DNA from 3 places in the Sporosarcina sp. P7 genome. Region 1 is predicted to be linked to each of the others. Evidence: riboswitches for the same ligand, from Rfam matches in the RefSeq annotation. Region 1 holds a riboswitch; each other region holds the start of a gene.
The links. A riboswitch is a leader RNA that binds a small molecule or an ion and turns the genes downstream of it on or off. The one in region 1 is predicted to bind S-adenosylmethionine.

Region 1 (2,271 bases):
CGGTAAATACCGTATCGGCATCACACATTTCGCACAGTCTGAACTAGGGGATATCGTATTTGTTGAATTGCCACAGGTTGGCGATCAATTGAAATCGGACGAGCCTTTCGGAAGCGTTGAATCAGTGAAGACGGTTTCTGAATTGTACGCTCCATTAACTGGTAAGGTTGTAGAAGTGAACGAAAACCTCGAAGATAGCCCTGAATTGGTTAACGAATCTCCATATGAAGACGCATGGATGGTAGTAGTTGAAATCGATAACAAAGCTGAACTGGATGAGTTAATGACAGCTGAGCAGTACGAAGAAATGACAGCTGAATAATATTCCAAAAGAACAAGCGCTGGAACGTCTCAGCGCTTTTTTACACGCTAGGAGGAAACAGGATGGACCCGAAAGTTCTCATTGTAGAAGGCGGTTCGGATCGTAAGCGGCTAGTACCGATCCTTGCAGAGCCTGTAGAGATTCTTTGTACGAATGGCACGATTAGTGCGTATCACATTGAAGAACTGCTTGAACCGTACGAGCAGCAAGATCTGTTCGTCTTTATGGATGCGGACGCCTCCGGTGAGTCCATTCGTAAGCTGTTCAAACAACTGTATCCAGAAGCGAGACATTTATACACGGATCGTCTCTACCGTCAAGTGGAAACGACTCCCGTTAAGCTATTGGCAAGCATTTTAGCTGCTGCTAATTTTAAAGTACATTCCAAGTATTTGGCAGGTGGACCACATGAATCATTGGACAATTGAAGACTGGCAACGCACACAGGCGGCAGAGCAGGTAGCCGCTTTTTATTTATATACACCAATGTGTGGAACGTGTGCAGTCGCTTCAAAAATGCTGACGGTGATCGAGACAATGCGCCCGCAACTTCCAATTGGAAAGGCAGACTTGAATTATGTCCAGGAAATCGCAACTGAATATGAGGTGGAAAGTGTTCCTTGTTTACTCATTCAGCGCAAAGGACAGCCTGTAGAAAAGATTTACGCCTTTCAATCCGTCCCGTATCTACTAGAGAAGCTCAGTTGACAATCGAAATAAAAGTATGGTATAAGTAGTTAATCAATTGAATACGTAACTCTTATAAAGAGCGGTGGAGGGAAGTGCCCTATGAAGCCCGGCAACCGTCACATATGTGAAATGGTGCCAAATCACTCAATGCGTAATGCTTTGGTAGATGAGAGAAATGGTAACGTACATAACTACATACGTTCGGCCTTTCTGCTTATCTGCAGGAAGGCTTTTTTTAAACTAATGCGGAAAGCGCCGTGTAGGCTCGACAGGCGTTGGAGGACGTAACACAAAGGCGCTTTTTGGCTTTTTGGTACGTCTGAAACGTCTCGAGAGCCTAGTGCTTGTAGTATTCTAAAAAACAGATTTAAAAGACTTAATAAGGTGGTGCGGAAAATGATTCAACTAACAAACGTTCATAAAAAGTTCCAATTGAACCGTTCAGAAATTGCCGCGGTAGATGACGTGACACTGGCCATCAAAGAGGGAGAAATTTTCGGCGTCATCGGGTACAGTGGGGCAGGAAAAAGTACATTAATTCGACTATTGAACGGTCTTGAAACGCCTACGTCCGGCAGTATCATGATTCACGGACAAGAAATGACTTCATTACAAGGTGCTGGCCTTCGGAATGCACGTCAGAAAATTAGCATGATCTTCCAGCATTTTAACTTACTGTGGTCTAGAACAGTAGAAGAGAATATCATGTTTCCTCTCGAAATTGCTGGCGTAAAGAAATCGGCACGTAAGCAAAAAGTGAAGGAATTGATCGATCTCGTTGGATTGACAGGTCGAGAACAGGCGTATCCATCGCAATTATCAGGTGGTCAGAAGCAACGTGTCGGCATTGCGCGCGCGCTTGCGAATGATCCTGAAGTCCTACTCTGTGATGAAGCGACGTCCGCACTAGATCCAGAGACGACGAATGCGATTCTTGATTTACTAACAGATATTAATGAGCGTCTTGGACTAACGATTGTGTTGATTACGCATGAAATGCACGTCATCCGGAAGATCTGTCATCGCGTGGCGGTCATGGAAGCGGGGAAAGTCGTGGAAATGGGCAATGTACTAGATGTCTTCCAATCCCCACAAGCGGATATTACAAAGCGCTTTATTTCGCAAGTGACTGATAGTGCAGATACGGACGCAGCGATGGCACATTTACAGCAGGAATCGCCGCACGGCAAATTGATCAAGCTAGCTTTCATTGGCGACCGTACAGAGCAGCCGCTACTTGCTGAATTGATCCGTAAATT
Region 2 (2,271 bases), on a different contig from region 1:
TCCAGTAGTCGGAGTATGTGCAAACTATAGAAGTTTATACACTAATTACTTTAATTCCAGTTATAAGGAGTTTTCTGGTAGACATAGTAATTGAGCCAATTGGAGAATAATAAATGCGTGTGGGAACGCCAAGTATTTATAGGTTCTTTGGATGGATCATCGTTCGGATAATAATTTACAGGCATATCAATGTCCGCACCTTTTTCTAAATCGCGGGCATATTCATCTCCTAATGTGTGTGCATCATACTCTAAATGTCCAGTTACCATAATATGTTTTGCATCATTTGAGATCACAATGAATGCACCAGCCTCTTCAGAAGCAGAAAGTAGAGTCAAATCGGGATGATTCTTTATCTCTTCTAATGAAACTCCGGTATGGCGTGAGTGTGGCGCTACATATACATCATTGAATCCACGTGCCAAGTTTACTGTCGGATCGGTAATATCATGTGAGAATACTCCAAAACATTTCTTTGGCAACTCGAACTTTTCAATTCCGTAGTGATGATAAAGAGCCGCTTGAGCACCCCAGCAAATATGGAGGACAGATGTAACATTCGTTTTTGTCCATTCCATGATTTCTTCCAACTCCCTCCAATAGACTACATCTTCAAATTGTAGAAGTTCGATTGGAGCACCCGTGATAATCATGCCATCAAAACGGCGATTTTTCACATGTTCAAAAGTGGTATAGAACGTTTCTAAATGATTCTGACTGACGTTTTTCGAAACATAGCTAGCTGTATTAAGAAATGTGACATTCACTTGTAAAGGTGTATTACCAAGTAATCGGAGCAATTGTAACTCCGTCTTCTCTTTTTCAGGCATCAAGTTCAAAATTAAAATATTGATTGGGCGGATATCCTGTGTTGTCGCACGTTCTTCATCCATTATAAAGATTTTTTCTTCTTTCAATAATTCTACTGCAGGTAAATGTTTTGGTATATTAATCGGCATTCTATTTCCCCCTTGACTTTCATTTATTACAATTTCTATACAAAAAAACCCTCATTTCTCTTAGATAAGAAAAGGAGGGTTGACCGTTCACCGTTCTTATCTCTCAAGACAACAATCTTGTTGGAGGTAGCACCTTCCTGTATGTACAGAGGTTGCTGAAGCTTCATCAGGCCAAATCCCTCAGCTTCTCTTGATAAGAAATATTTAATTACTGACTATTATAGCATTAATAAATTAATTGTATAGCAGAATTATCAAATTGTTCTGCGCATTTAAGTTTTGTAAATTGTAGATGATATGTTTTGGTGTATAATAGAAATTACCCACTACTTTTCTTCGAGGAGGAGCTTATGAAGTCTTTAGGTATTGTTCGTAAAGTGGATCATCTCGGTAGAATTGTTATTCCAAAAGAACTTCGAAATTCTTTGTCGATCGATAAGGGCGACCCGATTGAAATTTTCGTAGAATACGATAGAATCATTTTGAGAAAATATCAGATCAACAGGGCATGTTTTATCACGGGTGATGTGATGGATGAAAACAAACTATTGTCAAACGGAATATATATCAGTCCACAAGGCGCTAAAATCCTTATGGAACAACTAAAAGATTTCACGTAATACACGACATAAAAGCTTCTTGTAGCTAATTTTCTTATATAAAAAGGACCGAAAACAACTTCTGCAGTTGTCTTCAGTCCTTTTGTTTAATTGCCACATATCTTCCCGCTGGCAACCATTTCATTACGTTAAGCTATTAATAAACTCTTCGATCTCTTCCTTAGTTTTACGATTCTTACTGACAAAACGACCTGTCTCCGTTCCTTTGCTGAATGCTACGAAGCTAGGAATACCGAATATATCCAACTGACTGCATAAATCTATAAATTCATCACGATCAATTGTAACAAATTCATACTCTGCAAATTCTGTTTCCAATGTCGGCAAGAATGGTTCAATTACTCTGCAATCTGCAGTGAATAAGAAAATCACCTTTTCCTCTTGTTTAAGTTGCTCAAATTGCTCAAGAGATTCTAACTTTTTCAATTTCCAACACTCCTCTAAATGAATAGTATACGCACACTATAACACTTATACCTGCATTTCTTCCTTTCAGACGACTTATGCTATTTCCTTTCACTTGGTTAAATTCAAGATGTTTTTTTATAATTAACTCCCAAAACACGAACGTTCACAAATAATTCAATAATACCGTTCGCGTTTAACAGTTTTTCGTTTTTTCTGGAAAAGCAATTGACAATAGTTTTTGACGTGTTATGATTAATTCTAAATTAATAGTTGCTAAACAATTT
Region 3 (2,271 bases), on a different contig from region 1:
TTTGCGCAATCATAATTTGGTGCATATTCGTACTGACGGCGTTGATGCCCCAAAAAATAAATAATTTCGTATCCTTCATCTCTTCTGGATCTGTTCCATAACGCCCACCCATTGTGTAATTGTAGCCGGCTTCACCAGCGACTGAACAAATGGTTCGATCCAGTTGACTCGAACCCAGACGGTTGAAGAAACGGCGATCCATCCCCTTAGAACTAAGTTTCCCCATATTTGCATAGAAACTGTAGGGAAGAATTGATTCTGGGCCTTCTTCAGAAATTAATTTTTTCCATTGATTTGTAATAGTTGTAATGGCTTCTTGCCAACTGATTGGAACGAATTGCCCATCGCCTTTTTCCCCGATTCGTTTCAAAGGAGTAGTAATCCGATTTTGATCGTAAATCCGTTCAGCCATATGCCGAACTTTGTTGCAAATACTTCCTTTTGTGATTGGATGTTCGGGATCACCTTCAATTTTAATGATTTTACCATCTTCTTTATGAATCAACAGTCCACACTGGTCTGGACAATCCAGAGAACAAACCGAGGGGACGATACCATTTTCTACATCAATATATGATTGCATTATACAAGTCCTTTCTACTAGAATAATTTTGTAATATAATATGGAATCCTGACATCGCTGAAGTTTCTAAATAAAGTAGTTATTTACATTCTGGAAATTGCGTTGATTGTAAAGGAATGCGTCTTCCTAAAGTATGGATCCGCGTTATTCCAATTTTAGTGAAAAATGCTCACTTATGAAGTTGATATAAACAAATGATTTTGCTAATTAGTATATCATACTATGGCAGTATATTTAGAAAGTTTCAATAACTGGTTGACTTAAAATTGATTATTATGTACAGTGAGTTCATTAGGTCTGTTTTTATTATATTCTACTAATTTCATATTATTTTTCTATCGAGAGAAGTTGAGGGACTGGCCCTATGAAACTTCGGCAACATAATTGTGCCAAATCCAGCAAGCGTAGCTTGAGAGATAGAAAGAGGAATGTATATTTATATTGCGCTAGCGATGAATACCAACGACTCTTTCTGTTTTTCACAGAAAGTTTTTTTGTTTTGTAAAGACATTACAAAACTGATATGAATGGAGGGCACTGATGTGTTGGAGAGAATTGGAATCACGAAAAACTTAGGTTGGGGCTTTTTTGGTGTGATGTTGTTTATGATGGGAGATGGAATTGAAGCCGGTTGGTTAAGCCCATTCTTAATTGAAAGCGGATTAACGATTCAGCAATCAGCTGCAATATTCACAGTGTATGGAATCTCGATCGCACTGTCATCTTGGTTCTCAGGTGTCTGTGTTGATGTTTTTGGCCCGAAACGTACAATGGCCATCGGATTAGCCGTCTATATTATCGGTACGGCAGGGTTTATTACATATGGCTTTTCTACGATGAATTACCCGATCATGCTTTTAACTTATTTCATAAAAGGTTTTGGTTATCCGTTATTTGCTTATTCTTTCTTGACATGGGTCATTTATAAGACACCGCAAAATAAATTGAGTTCTGCCGTTGGTTGGTTCTGGTTTGTATTTTGTGCGGGAATGATGGTACTTGGTGCGTGGTATTCAAGTGTGGCGATCCAATATCTCGGTTACATCAATACAATGTGGACATCCATTTTCTGGGTTAGTCTTGGTGCGGTTTTAGCTTTAATTATCAATAAAGACAAGTTTGAAAAGAAGAAACTAGCGAACAAAAAAGAAGCAGTCAAAGAATTATTGAAAGGTATTACCATTTTGAAATCAAACCCGAGAGTTGCTGCGGGCGGGGTTGTCCGCGTTATCAATAGTTTAAGTGTTTATGGATTCCCGGTATTCCTACCCATGCATATGGCACAACACGGTATTGAAACAACTGCTTGGCTGCAATTATGGGGAACATTCTTCTTAGGAAATATTATCTTTAATTTAGTGTTCGGCTTCATTGGAGACAAATTCGGTTGGAAAAACACGATCATTTGGTTTGGTGGAGTTGGATGTGCAATATTCACGCCACTTCTGTTCTATATACCGGTGATTACAAATGGTAGCATTGTTATGACAAGCATTGTCGGATTCGTTTGGGGTGGTTTAGTAGCGGGCTATGTTCCAATTGGTGCACTGGTACCTTCCGTTGCAGGTGAAGATAAAGGCGCGGCAATGTCCGTGTTGAATTTTTCTGCGGGTTTATCAACATTCGTAGCACCAGCGATCGCTTTAACGTTTATCGGGCTCGTTGGAGCGGAAGGGGTCGTGTGGATC

Region 2: another riboswitch for S-adenosylmethionine. It lies ahead of metA (homoserine O-acetyltransferase MetA); the one in region 1 lies ahead of CSV60_RS11000 (methionine ABC transporter ATP-binding protein).
Region 3: another riboswitch for S-adenosylmethionine. It lies ahead of CSV60_RS07910 (MFS transporter); the one in region 1 lies ahead of CSV60_RS11000 (methionine ABC transporter ATP-binding protein).

What each region holds. Positions count from the first base shown of each region.
Region 1 covers NZ_PDZF01000010.1:85,493-87,763, forward strand. Annotated here, with positions in the region: gene gcvH (glycine cleavage system protein GcvH) at 1-322, shown strand, start outside; gene CSV60_RS10990 (toprim domain-containing protein) at 385-750, shown strand; gene CSV60_RS10995 (thioredoxin family protein) at 731-1,030, shown strand; SAM riboswitch class I at 1,080-1,185, shown strand; gene CSV60_RS11000 (methionine ABC transporter ATP-binding protein) at 1,409-2,271, shown strand, end outside.
Region 2 covers NZ_PDZF01000008.1:67,697-69,967, reverse strand. Annotated here, with positions in the region: gene metA (homoserine O-acetyltransferase MetA) at 51-959, opposite strand; SAM riboswitch class I at 1,053-1,159, opposite strand; gene CSV60_RS09445 (AbrB/MazE/SpoVT family DNA-binding domain-containing protein) at 1,310-1,579, shown strand; gene CSV60_RS09440 (thioredoxin family protein) at 1,703-2,005, opposite strand.
Region 3 covers NZ_PDZF01000006.1:113,169-115,439, reverse strand. Annotated here, with positions in the region: gene CSV60_RS07915 (molybdopterin oxidoreductase family protein) at 1-583, opposite strand, end outside; SAM riboswitch class I at 916-1,006, shown strand; gene CSV60_RS07910 (MFS transporter) at 1,126-2,271, shown strand, end outside.